Regions from separate parts of the Comamonas thiooxydans genome, predicted to be linked through region 1. Evidence: predicted binding sites of a transcription regulator. Region 1 holds the regulator's gene; the other holds the start of a gene.
What was found. Region 1 encodes FNR, which switches genes on or off when oxygen is low (the NO sensors DNR and NnrR bind a similar motif). Its sites were predicted from a motif close to TTGATNNNNATCAA; they were not measured.
Positions count from the first base shown of each region.

Region 1 (6,761 bases):
TGCGCGGATCGACCTCGATGGAGTACTCGCCCGCGGGATCCAGCTTGAAATGCTCACGCATCAAGACCATCAGCTGCTGCAACTCTGCATCGCTGAAGAAGGTCGGTGTGCCTCCGCCCAGATGCAGCTGGCTTACGAGCTGGCCTTTGCCGCAATGCTCGGTATGCATGGCCAGCTCGCGGCTCAAGTAGTCCAGATACTCGGCAGCCTTTTCATGATGCTTGGTCACGATCTTGTTGCAGGCGCAGTAATAGCAAAGCGACTCACAGAACGGCACATGCACATAAACGGACAGGGGCAAAGCGCGCGAGCCAGAATGCGTCTTGCGCTGCTTGAGTGCCAGTATGTAGTCGTCTGCACCAAAAGCCTCAACAAAACGGTCGGCTGTTGGGAACGATGTGTAGCGTGGGCCGGGGATATCGAAGCGGCTCAGCAACTCAGGTGTGACTGCGGTCATAACTGGGAGTTAGGGTGCGCCCACACTCTGTATGGAGCATATTTCAATGGAAATCAGATCCTGAAAATCATGCCCAAAATAGGCAAAAGCGCATGTTTTTGAACGAATATAGGCAATGTGCCCCAAGGCAATCACCCTGTCCTTGATGAAAATCAAGAGACCTCAAGGCAAGTGCTGCGACAATTTGATCCATCTCATCTTCAACCACGAGGTCAATGACCAGCGCGACTCTCCACTCTGTGTCTGTCTGCGCCGTTGCTAAAAGCCCATGAATCTTCAGACCATCAAAGCATCCTGCTCCAACTGCAATCTGCGTGAACTGTGCATGCCCATGGGCCTGGACGATGAACAAATGGAGCGCATTGACGAGATTGTGGCCACGCGCCGCAAGGTCAAGCGCGGCGGGCTGCTGTTTCGCAATGGCGAAGAGTTCACCTCGCTGTATGCCATTCGAACCGGCTTCTTCAAGACCAGCGTGGCCACCGAAGACGGACGCGATCAGGTCACAGGCTTTCAGATGGCTGGCGAAATCATTGGTCTGGACGGCATCGTCAACGACCACCACACTTGTGATGCCGTGGCTCTGGAAGACGCCGAGGTCTGCGTCATGCCGTTTGACAAACTGGAGCAGCTCTCGCGCGAGGTCACGGCCCTGCAGAACCATGTGCACAAGGTCATGAGCCGCGAAATCGTGCGCGAGCATGGCGTGATGCTGCTGCTGGGCAGCATGCGGGCCGAAGAGCGCCTGGCGGCCTTTGTGCTGAACCTGGTTCAGCGTCTGTCGGCACGCGGCTTTTCCAAGTCGGAGCTGGTGCTGCGCATGACGCGCGAAGAAATCGGCAGTTACCTGGGCCTCAAGCTCGAGACCGTGAGCCGCACTTTCTCCAAATTTGCAGAGGAAGGCATTGTGGAAGTCAAGCAGCGCCACCTGCGCATCCTGGATACCGAGGCGCTCAAACGCATCGTCAACAGCCAGCAATGTCAGAGCTGAACCAAGTCGGCAGACACTCTCAGGACAAAGCCCGCGGACAGCGGGCTTTTTTGTCTGCGCGAGTTACTCGGGCAGAGGCTCCGAAACGATGCCGCCATTGAGATCGCTGACGGAGCGCCCCAGCATCACCGTCATCGCACCTCCGACCAGGGTCACGACCCAGAAGGCAAAAAAAGCGACCGTATAGATGGCCTGGCGCGACCAGTCCAGGGGGGAACCCAGCCAGTGCACATCCAGCGGATCCACAAAGGCGAAAACCACCATCTCCATGATTGCCGCCGCCAGAAAGGCCGGCCAGACAATCCACATCCAGCGTCGAGCATCCATCCTGATTCTCCTTGGGCTGTGGGCTTGGTCATATTTTGCACAACAGTGGTGACCGTTCATGCAGGACTTCGGGCATGCACCGTGGCGGGAAACCCTGAATTGCTCTCTTTTCAGTAGCATCCTGCGCTATCTGAATATCAAAAAACCATTTACGTCTACATCAACGTTATACGGAGCATGCGCACCACGCTCTGATTTTGATATCGGCAACAAAAAAGGCCGCAAAAGCGACCTTGGCGGAGCAAGGAGCAAGCTCCGGAGCGCTCAGCGATCCAGCGGATGGTCCTTGGCTGGCGTGGCCGCATGATTGCGGCCGGTGACTGCTGGGGCCAGGCTTTTTTCACTTTCGCTCAGGCGCTGGTTGATTTCCATGCCATGGCGGTAGTAGTCAGGGTCAATCACGGGATCGGGCCTGCTCAGTGCGATGTATGCCGTGGCAAAGCCGGCAATCACCACGATTACCGGACCGGCGATGATGAGCCAGACATGGGCAAACTTCCACCAGGGCTTGCCGTCCTCGGGGTGGATGATCTTGGCCGTTTGCGAGACCTTGGCTTGTGCTGCCGACATGATGAAACCTCTTTCCAAAATTCTGGCCACCCAGGCACACATGGCAGGGTGGCATAAATTGTTGCCGATTGGCGGTGCCCTTGTCCGGCCTCCGTGATGGCTCACGAAAACCGGCAAGACCTGGCATTAACGCGGCACCAGGAACACCGTCTTCTCGGAAATACGCCCTGCTCCGGCAGTCACTGCGTCCACATTGAAGTGTACGGGGTGCGAGCCGGGAGTTGCTGAGCCATACGGAATCTGCAGCCGCACTGCAATGCCGCGTGTCTCTGCAGGGCCAACGCTCACTTCCTGCTCGGATGCGACTTCCAGATTCTCCAGGCCCACGGCGCTGATACGGTAGCGCTGCTCGGACTCGGTGGCATTCATGATCTGCAGACGGTAGACGTTCTCCAGCTTGCCGCCCGCCACGATGCGCGAAAGCGCAGCACGATCGCGAATCACGTCGACCTTGAGCGGCTCGCGCAGCACCAGACTGGCGATCATGGCAGCGCTGAGGGCCACCAGCACGGCTGAGTAGATCAGCACACGCGGACGGAAAATGCGGCGAATCATCTGCACCTGCTTCCACGCCTTCGCCACGGCATTCTGAGTGGTCAATCGGATCAGGCCACGCGGATACTCCATCTTGTCCATCACGGAGTTGCAGGCATCGATGCACAGACCGCAGCCGATGCACTCGTACTGCAGCCCTTTGCGGATATCGATGCCCACGGGACAGACCTGAACGCAAAGCTTGCAATCTATGCAGTCCCCCAGGCCCTGCGCCTTGTAGTCAACGTCTTTCTTGCGCGGGCCGCGAGCTTCACCACGTTCGGCGTCGTAGCTGACGATCATGGTGTCCTTGTCGAACATGGCACTCTGAAAGCGTGCATAGGGACACATGTACTTGCAGACCTGCTCACGCATATAGCCGGCGTTGCCGTAGGTGGCGAACCCATAGAACGCCACCCAGAAAATCTGCCAACTGCCCTGGAAGGCCATCAACTCCAAACCCAATTCACGGATGGGCACGAAGTAGCCGACAAAGGTGAAGCCTGTCCAAAGAGACAGAACGATCCAGAGAAACTGCTTGAGCGACTTTTTCCAGATCTTCTCCAAAGTCCAGCCGCTCTTGTCGATACGCATGCGGGCACTGCGATCGCCCTCGACCTTGCTTTCGATCCACACGAAGATCTCGGTGTAGACCGTCTGCGGACAGGAGAAGCCACACCACAGACGCCCCGCCACGGCGGTAAACAGGAACAGCCCCAGCGCGCTGATGATCAGCAGCCCCGTCAGATAGATGAAGTCCTGCGGGTACAGCACCAGTCCGAACAGATAGAAGCGCCGGGCCCCCAGATCGAACAGCACCATCTGGCGCTCGCCCCACTGCAGCCAGGGCAGGCCGTAGAAGACGATCTGGGTCAGAAACACCATGGCCCAGCGCCACCGTGAGAACACGCCACTGATGGAGCGTGAGTACACTTTTTGCTCGGAAGCGAACATAGGCACCAACTCAGGCCCGCCCTCATGGGGCTCAGGCGTGATCGGTATGACTTTTCGGGGCTTCCCCTGATCGCACGGCATCGCAGTTCCTTAATATTTTTGTAATTACTGAAAATTGAAACGCGAAAAAGGCGGTGCCAGGGCACCGCCTTTTAAAAACGCATTACTTCTGGTTTTGCGTATTCGAAAGACTCCAGACATAGGAAGCCAACACGGCAATTTGAGCCTCCGTCAACTTCTCTTTCTGGGCAGGCATCTCATTGTGCTTGCCGTTGTTGACGATGTTGACGATTGCCGCCTCACCCCAGCCATGCAGCCAGATGTCATCGGTCAGGTTAGGCGCTCCCAGCGCTGGGTTACCCTTGCCGTCCATGCCGTGACAAGCCGCACAGGCCACGAACTTGGACTTGCCTTGCGAAGCCTTGACGGCATCGTGAGGGCTGCCCGACAGGCTCAGCACATAGTGCGCCACATTGCGCACATCGTCCGCCGAGCCCACGGCTGCCGCCATGGGCGGCATCATGCCGATACGGCCGTTGGTGATGGTCTCCCTGATCTTCTCGGGAGATCCACCATGCAACCAGTCACCGTCCGCCAGGTTCGGGAAGGACTTGCTGCCGCGAGCGTCAGAGCCGTGGCATTGCGCACAGTTGTTCATGAACAGACGCTCGCCAATGGCCATGGCCTGAGGGTCCTTGGCCATTTCTTCGGTGGGCATGCTGGTGAACTTGGCATACAGAGGCTCCAGGTCTGCCTTGGCCTTGGCCATTTCCTTGTCGTAGGCGCCGGTCTGGCTCCAGTCCAGCTTGCCGCCGAAGCCGCCCAGACCTGGGTAGACCACAAGATAGCCCAAGCTGAAAACCACGGTGATCACGAACAGACCCATCCACCACTTGGGCATGGGGTTGTTGAGTTCACGCAGGTCTTCGTCCCAGACATGGCCTGTGGTGTTGTCGCCCGAGGGAACGACCTTCTTGCGGGCCACCAGAATCAGCAGCAGCAAGCAGCCAAAGATGCCGATCAGCGTAATCGCCGCGACATACACCGACCAGAAATTGTTAATGAAATCGCTCATGGGATGTTCTCGTTGTGGTGATCAGACTCAGTCTTCCAGGAATGGAACCTGAGCTGCCTCGTCAAAACGGGCCTGGTTGCGGCGGGCATACGCCCACCACCAGATGCCCACGAAACACGCCAGCGATGCCAGCGTGGCCACGATACGCATGGTGGTGATATCCATTTCCAGCCCTTTCTCTCTTACTTGACGGCGCGACCAAGGACCTGCAGATAGGCAATCACTGCCTCCATCTCTGTCTTATCCTTGACCTCGGCCTGAGCACCGGCGATTTCCGCATCGGTGTACGGCACACCCACCTTGCGCAGCGCGCTCATGCGCGTTGCCACGGCCGTGTCATCCACCTTGTTGGCTTCCAGCCAGGGGTAAGCAGGCATGTTGGACTCGGGCACCACGTCACGCGGGTTGTTCAGGTGGATGCGATGCCATTCGTCGCTGTACTTGCCGCCCACGCGATGCAGGTCGGGGCCGGTACGCTTGGAGCCCCACTGGAAGGGGTGGTCGTACACGAACTCGCCAGCCACCGAGTAGTGGCCGTAGCGCATGGTCTCGGCGCGGAAGGGACGGATCATCTGCGAGTGGCAGTTGTAGCAACCCTCGCGCAGATAGACGTCGCGCCCCATCAGCTGCAACGGCGTGTAGGGCTTGAGACCCGCCACGGCTTCGGTCGTGGACTTCTGGAAGAACAGCGGCACGATTTCCACCAGGCCGCCAATGGTCAGCACGAACAGCGTCAGCGCGATCAGCAGAAAATTGCTGGTCTCGATCTTCTCGTGCGAAAAGCTCTTGGGAGCTGCGTTATTTTGATCAGACATTGCTTTTGCTCCTCAATGCTCAGGCGTGAGCCACCACGGCAGGCACTGCCACCTTGACGGAACGGCCGGCCATTGCGGTCTTCCAGGTGTTCCATGCCATCACCAGCATGCCGCCCAGATACAGCAGACCGCCAGTCACGCGAATCACGTAGAAGGGATAGGTCGCCTTCACGCTTTCCACGAAGGTGTAAGTCAGCGTACCGTCGGGGTTGACTGCGCGCCACATCAGGCCCTGCATCACCCCGGCAATCCACATTGCGGCGATGTACAGCACGATGCCGATGGTCGCCATCCAGAAGTGCAGCTCGATCGCGGGCACGGAGTGCATCTTCTCGCGTCCGAACAGACGGGGGATCAGGTAGTACAGAGAGCCCATGGTGATCAGACCCACCCAGCCCAGAGCGCCGGAGTGCACGTGGCCCACGGTCCAATCGGTGTAGTGGCTCAGCGCGTTCACGGTCTTGATCGCCATCATCGGGCCTTCGAAGGTGGACATGCCGTAGAACGACAGGGACACGATCAGGAAGCGCAGGATGGGATCGTCGCGCAGCTTGTGCCAGGCACCCGACAGCGTCATGATGCCGTTGATCATGCCGCCCCAGCTGGGAGCCAGCAGGATCAGCGAGAACACCATGCCCACGGACTGGGTCCAGTCAGGCAGAGCGGTGTAGTGCAGGTGGTGAGGACCCGCCCACATGTACGTGAAGATCAGCGCCCAGAAGTGCACGATCGACAGGCGATACGAATACACGGGACGGCCCGCCTGCTTGGGGATGAAGTAATACATCATGCCCAGGAAGCCGGCGGTCAGGAAGAAGCCCACGGCGTTGTGCCCGTACCACCACTGAACCATCGCGTCCTGCACGCCGGCGTAAGCCGAGTAGCTCTTCATCCAGCCTGCGGGGATGGAAATATTGTTGACGATGTGCAGCAGGGCCACGGCCAGAATGAAAGCACCGAAGAACCAGTTGGCCACATAGATGTGCTTGACCTTGCGGATGCCGATAGTGCCGAAGAACACGATGGCATAGGACACCC
Region 1 covers NZ_AP026738.1:2,142,949-2,149,709, reverse strand. The annotation lists gene hemN (oxygen-independent coproporphyrinogen III oxidase) at 1-457, opposite strand, end outside; gene fnr (fumarate/nitrate reduction transcriptional regulator Fnr) at 726-1,448, shown strand; gene CTR2_RS09870 (hypothetical protein) at 1,512-1,775, opposite strand; gene CTR2_RS09865 (FixH family protein) at 2,040-2,345, opposite strand; gene ccoG (cytochrome c oxidase accessory protein CcoG) at 2,472-3,914, opposite strand; gene ccoP (cytochrome-c oxidase, cbb3-type subunit III) at 3,997-4,908, opposite strand; gene CTR2_RS09850 (cbb3-type cytochrome oxidase subunit 3) at 4,936-5,073, opposite strand; gene ccoO (cytochrome-c oxidase, cbb3-type subunit II) at 5,091-5,723, opposite strand; gene ccoN (cytochrome-c oxidase, cbb3-type subunit I) at 5,743-6,761, opposite strand, start outside.

Region 2 (6,761 bases), 2.7 Mb from region 1:
AAATCGGGGTTCTGGTTCCAGAGCTTCTGGTCCAGCACATTGACCACGGCGCCCTGGGCCGACTCTTCGCCCGCCGCCACGCGCTCCTGCACATGGGCGTGCAGAGCCTGGGACAGCAGGATGGGAGCGCCCGTGTTGCTGCGCAGGTGAGCTTCCAGCGCCACATAGCTGAAGCTCTGGGCATCGTCGTGTTCGAACAGCGAGGCGTTATTGACCACGGCGTCGATGCGGCCAAAGCGCTCCACCACACGCGGCACCAGCGAGCGCACGGATTCCTCGTCAAAGAAATCTGCATCAAAAGCGGCGCTATCGCCTGACAATTCTGCGCAAGCAGCTACGGTTTGCATAGCTTGATCGCGGGAGTCGCGGTAGTGCACAGCCACTTGCCAGCCCGCGCGGGCCAGGGCCAGGGCCATGTCACGTCCAAGGCGACGGGCAGAACCGGTCACCAATACTGTGCGTGGTCGGGCGGGTGAGGACATTCGTGGAAAATGCGGGTTGTGACGACAGAACCCTCAAGTTTAACGAGCGCCTTGCAATCCCGCATTGCCAAGGAGATTGCCGCCGTGGGCGGCTGGTTGCCTTTCGACCGTTTCATGGAGCTGGCGCTCTATGCACCGGGCCTGGGCTATTACGCCAATGAAACGGCCAAGTTCGGCACCATGCCGGAGTCGGGCAGCGACTTTGTGACGGCGCCGGAAATTTCGCCTATTTTTGGTCAGCTTGTGGCGTCCCAGTTACGGGAAGCGCTACAAAAAACGAATACCCGCGAGATCTGGGAATTCGGCGCCGGCACGGGCGCGCTGGCGCTGCAGATCCTCGACGAGCTGGCGGCCCAGGGCGCGTTGCCCGAGCGCTACACCATCGTCGATCTCTCGGGCACGCTGCGTGCGCGCCAGAAGCTGGCGCTGACGCGGTACGAACATCTGGTGCGCTGGGTGGACGCGCTGCCCGAGACCATGGAAGGCGTGATCATCGGCAACGAGGTGCTGGATGCCATGCCGGTGCAGCTGTTGCAGCGCACCCAGGGCCAATGGCATGAGCGCGGTGTGGTGCTCGGCGCAGACGGCGATGAAGCGGCCTTTGCCTGGGAGGACCGGCCCACCGAACTGCGTCCGCCTGTGGATATCGGTGGCCCGCATGATTTCCTGACGGAAATCCACCGCCAGGGCGAGGCGTTTATCCACACCCTGGGCGAGCGTCTGACCCGGGGTGCTGCCTTCTTCATCGACTATGGCTTTGGCGAGAGCGAGTACTACCACGAGCAGCGCCATATGGGGACCCTGGTCTGCCACCACCAGCATCAGGTGGACAACGATCCGCTGGTGCTGGTCGGCCTCAAGGACATCACGGCCCACGTCAATTTCACGGGCACGGCCGTGGCGGCCCAGGATGCGGGCTTCGACGTGCTGGGCTATACCAACCAGGCGCACTTTCTCATCAACTGCGGGCTTGCGCCCCGGCTCGATGCGGCCGGCATCAAGGCCAGATCCATGGCCTCCAAGCTGGTCATGGAGCATGAGATGGGCGAGCTGTTCAAGGTCGTTGCCCTGTCCAAGGGCGTCGAGCCCTGGACGCCGCTGGGCTTTGTGCAGGGCGACCGCACGCATCGGCTATAGCGTCTGCGTGCCTGAGGCGCCTATTGCTTTTCGAGCTTGGCAGCCTGGATGATGCTGCCCCAGTGCCTGTACTCGGTGCGCGTGAAGTCGCGGAACGCGCTTGAGCCGAGCAGGCGGGGCTCGCCGCCGAGGGCCGCGACCCTGGCCTTGAACTCGGGGCTGCTGGCCACCTTGAGCGTGGCCGCTTCCAGGCGCTGGACCACGGCGCGCGGTGTTCCCTTGGGTGCCAGCACGCCGTTCCAGGTGGCGGTGACAAAGGACGGAAAGCCGCTTTCCTTCATGGTCGGAACCTGGGGTAGCATCGGCAGGCGCTCGGCCGAGGTCACGGCCAGCGCCTTGAGCTTGCCGCCCTGGATGAAGGGCAGCGCCGGTGTGATGTTCTCGAAGATGAAATCGATCTGGCCGCCGATCAGGTCGGTGAGTGCCGGAGCGCTGCCCTTGTAGGGCGCATGAACCAGATCCAGTTTGGCGGCGCTCTTGAGCAGCTCACCCGACAGATGCACGGTGGAGCCCATGCCCGGCGAGCCATAGCTCATCCCGGCGCGGCGCTCGCGCGCGTAGCTCACCAGTTCGGCCACCGATTTGACCGGCGTTTTCGACTCGTTGACCACCAGCACATTGGGAATCGAGGTCACCAGAGCGATGTACTCGAAGTCGTCCAGGCTTTTCTCGCTGAGATTGCGGTACAGGCTGGGATTGATGGCCTGAGTGCCCGCCGTGCCGAACAGCAGCGTGTAGCCGTCATTGGCGGCGGCTGCGACGCGGCTGGCACCGATGGCACCGTTGGCTCCGGGGACGTTTTCCACCACGACCGGCTGTCCCAGGGCCTCGGCCAGGCCCTGGCCGACCAGGCGCGCCACGACATCGGTATTACCGCCGGGCGAGAAGGGCACGACCAGCTTGAGCGGGCGATTGGGGAAGCTGTCGGCGGCGGCCGGCAGGGCCAGGCTGGCGCCCAGCAGCGCCGCGGTCAGGAGAATCTGTTTGCGTGAGAAGGTCAGGGGCACGGTATGTCTCGTTGTTTGTTGTTGGCGGGCCGCGACGGCAGACGCATGGGCCCGATCCCTGCATGGCGCAGGGCTTGGACATCATGGGCAGAGGGAGGAATTGAGGTCAATCAATCTTTGGGAAGCATGTCATGCATAAACGGAATGGCTGCCTGCCCGCATGGGCGCTCAGGCCCTCGGCGCGGCAGGCCTCTATACTTGCAGCCTCATGATTCGCTGGTTGATCGTCATTTTTCTGGCCCTGTTGCTCGTCAACGGGCTGCACGGCTGGCTGCAGCGCATAGGGCTGGGGCGTCTGCCCGGCGACTTCCGCTTCCGGCTGTTCGGCAAGGAATTTTTTCTGCCCGTGGCCAGCACCGTGCTGCTCAGCGTGGTGGCGGCGCTGATTGCCCGCTTTGTGAAGCTCTGAGAACGTAAACACGTTCTGAGGCGGGCCGACTTGAATCTGCAGGCTTTGGCTGCACATACGGACCTGAGCCCGAGCAGTGCCTGCTGGCACCGTCAGGCATTGCCAAAGAAAGGTTGCCCCTGTGTCCGAATCCCTGCACTACGTCTGCCCTCATTGCCACACCACCAATCGCATCGCCAGCGACCAACTGGGCAATCAGCCCGATTGCGGCAGCTGCCACCAGCCGCTGGTGACGGGCGAGCCCGTGGCCCTGGACAACGACAGCTTTACCCGGCACACCGGGCGCAGCCAGTTGCCCGTGGTCGTGGATTTCTGGGCTCCCTGGTGCGGCCCCTGCCGCATGATGGCTCCGGCCTTTGCCCAGGCGGCCCAGCAGCTGGCGGGGCAGGCGCAACTGGCCAAGCTCGATACCGAGGCTTATCCACAGGCCGCCGCGCCGCTGGGCATACGCAGCATTCCGACCATGGTGGTCTTCAAGGAAGGCCGCGAACTGGCCCGCATCTCCGGGGCACTGCCTGCCTCGGAGATCGTGCGCTGGGTGCGCTCGGTGAGCTGAGCGGCGGATTTTCCCGCTCCTGGCTGCATCACCAGGGCATGGCTTCCAGTGACGCAGCCGGGGCGTTAGCCTTGCTCAGGCGGCGATGTCCAGCACCACGCGGCCTTCGATCTTGCCTGCGTGCATGCGGGCAAAGATGTCGTTGATGTTTTCCAGCTTGTCGGTGGAGACGGTGGCCTTGACCTTGCCCTGGGCGGCAAAGTCCAGCGACTCCTGCAGGTCCAGGCGCGTGCCGACGATGGAGCCGCGTACCGTGATGCCCTTGAGCACCATGGAGAAGATCGGCAGCGGAAAGTCGCCGGGCGGCAGGCCGTTGAGCGAAATCGTGCCGCCGCGACGCACCATGCCCAGAGCCTGCTCGAAAGCCTTGGGGGATACGGCCGTGACCAGCACGCCGTGGGCGCCTTCGATCTCTCTTTGCAGGTAGGCTGCCGGATCGGTGTTCATGGCGTTGACGGTGACGGTGGCGCCCAGCTGACGTGCCAGAGCAAGCTTGCTGTCATCGATGTCGACGGCCGCGACGTTGAAGCCCATGGCCTTGGCATATTGCACAGCCATATGGCCCAGGCCGCCGATGCCCGAAATCACCACCCAGTCGCCGGGCTTGGCGTCGGTGACTTTCAGCCCCTTGTACACCGTGACCCCGGCGCAGAGTACGGGAGCGACATCGATAAAGCTCACGTTGGACGGCAGATGGCCCACATAGTTGGGATCGGCCAGTGCGTAGTCGGCAAAGCCGCCGTTGACCGAATAGCCGGTATTGGTCTGAGATTCGCACAAGGTTTCCCAGCCGCCTATGCAGTGGCGGCAGAAGCCGCAGGCGCTGTGCAGCCAGGGCACGCCTACGCGATCGCCTTCCTTGACATGCTTGACGTTCTTGCCCACCGCAGCCACATAGCCCACGCCTTCGTGGCCGGGAATGAAGGGCGGATGAGGCTTGACAGGCCAGTCTCCTTCGGCCGCATGCAGATCGGTGTGGCAGACGCCGGAGGCGGCAATCTTGACCAGGATCTGATCGTCTGCCGGTCGAGGGACCGGCATTTCTTCGATCGTGAGCGGCTTCCCGAAGGAACGCACCACGGCGGCTTTCATGGTCTGGGGTAAGGACATCAGAGCACCTCCTTGAAGTAGAAGGCAAGGCCCAGACCTGTAGGCCGGACACTTGCCCGTCAAAGAACCATGCCGGTATGGCATGGGTGTTGCAGCGGGCTTCGTGACCCGCTGCATGGCCCCGGCGGAGCGAACCGCCGCAGCCGTCTCGTACTGTGCAATGGCTGCAGCATAGCTTCTTTGACTTAACTCAAGTCGCGCCCATCCCTGCCGCGCGGGCCTCGGCGCGCGGACGGCTAGGCGCCGCCTTCCAGATAGGCTGCAATCGCCTGCTCGCGCGCCTTGCTCACGGCATCGCCAATGGCCTTGCCCTTGAGGCCACGCTGCGCTGCCGCCTGGGCAACGGGGGCGGTCTCCACGGCGAGAGCCGCCTTCAGGGCATTGCCCAGGCGCTGGCGCTGCGGATACGCCGCCTCTTCAAAGCCCAGCCGGCCGCGTGCATCGCATTCGCAGGCCAGCAGGGCTTCCTCGAAGCGCTGGGGCTTGCGGATGGCATCGCAGCGCTCCAGCAGGCGCAGCAGGGCGGCGGCATTGAGTTCGTTGCTGCGGTGGAGGTTGCCATGTTCGCGCGCCACGACCTCGGCCAGCTCCTTGCAGTCGTTGGGCACGCGCCAGCGCTCGCAGACCTGCAGCAGCAGGCGGGCGCTGCGCTGTTCATGGCCGATATGGCGGGGCAGCACATCGGCCGGCGTGGTGCCTTTGCCGAAGTCATGGCACAGGCAGGCAAAACGCACGGACAGCGGAGCCTGCAGACGCGCCGACATGTCCAGCACCATCATGGCATGCACGCCGCAATCGATCTCGGGGTGGTATTCGGCGCGCTGGGGAACGCCCCAGAGTCTGTCTAGCTCGGGCAGCAGCCGGACCAGCGCCCCGCATTCGCGCAGGATGTCGAACATGCGCGAGGGCCGCTCCTCCATCAGGCCGCGGCTGATTTCCTGCCACACGCGCTCGGGCACCAGGGCATCGACCTCGCCGGCGGCCACCATCTCGCGCATGAGTTCCATGGTTTCGGGCGCGACGCGGAAGTCGGTGAAGCGCGCCGCAAAGCGCGCCAGACGCAGAATGCGCACCGGGTCTTCGCGAAAGGCATCGGTCACATGGCGCAGCACGCGGTCCTTCAGATCCTGCTGGCCGTGATAAGGATCCACCAGGTCCTGGAGCTCGTCCTTGCCTCTCCAGTCCGCAGGAGCGGCGATGGAGTTGATGGTGAGATCGCGCCGCGCCAGGTCTTCTTCCAGCGTCACATCGGCGGCGGTGTGAACCACAAAGCCGCGATAGCCCATGCCGTTCTTGCGCTCGGTGCGCGCCAGCGCGTATTCCTCATGGGTCTGGGGATGCAGGAACACCGGAAAGTCGCGCCCCACGGGCACGAAGCCGCGCGCGCTCATCTGCTCCGGGGTGGCGCCAACCACCACCCAGTCCGTGTCGTTGACGGGCAGGCCCAGCAATGCATCACGCACCGCGCCGCCTACCTTGAAAACCTTGAATTCACTCATGCTGCAATGGTAGTGGCTGCGCGTCGGCCTGCAGATACCGCGATTGCGGGATTGCTGCCTCAGCGCTGCTGGCGATAAGGCTCTTCGAACTGCAGAAAGTCCTGCTCGGCCAGGGCCGCCTGAATCCATTCCTGGGTGGCGGGCAGCTGGGTGACGCGCTGCACATAGGCGCGTACCGGGGCCGAGGTCGGCAGGCCGTAGCTGTTGATGCGCATGCAGACCGGCGCAAAAAAAGCATCGGCAATGCTGAACTGGTCAAACAGCATGGGGCCGCTGGCGGCGTTCAGCAGCGGGGTCCAGAGTTCCTCGAGCTGCTGGACATCGCTGCGCAGGTCAGCATGCTCGGCCCAGAGCCGGGCGCCGGTCTCCTGCAACTGGGCTTCGATATTCATGGGGCAGAAGCTGCGCAGCGCACCGAAGCCGCTGTGCATCTGCGCCACCAGGCTGCGCGCGCGGGCGCGCTGGGCCACGGTCTGTGGCCACAGGTGCTTGTCGGGGAAGCGCTCGGCCAGGTATTCGCAGATGGCCAGGCTGTCCCAGATGACCAGCCCCTCGTCGACC
Region 2 covers NZ_AP026738.1:5,314,692-5,321,452, reverse strand. The annotation lists gene CTR2_RS24770 (SDR family oxidoreductase) at 1-482, opposite strand, end outside; gene CTR2_RS24765 (class I SAM-dependent methyltransferase) at 492-1,619, shown strand; gene CTR2_RS24760 (Bug family tripartite tricarboxylate transporter substrate binding protein) at 1,640-2,626, opposite strand; gene CTR2_RS24755 (DUF2905 domain-containing protein) at 2,835-3,035, shown strand; gene trxC (thioredoxin TrxC) at 3,157-3,591, shown strand; gene adhP (alcohol dehydrogenase AdhP) at 3,667-4,701, opposite strand; gene CTR2_RS24740 (multifunctional CCA addition/repair protein) at 4,938-6,200, opposite strand; gene CTR2_RS24735 (glutathione S-transferase family protein) at 6,260-6,761, opposite strand, start outside.
Region 2: a site for FNR is predicted at 4,882-4,895, ahead of adhP (alcohol dehydrogenase AdhP). Genes of this name have one in related genera too.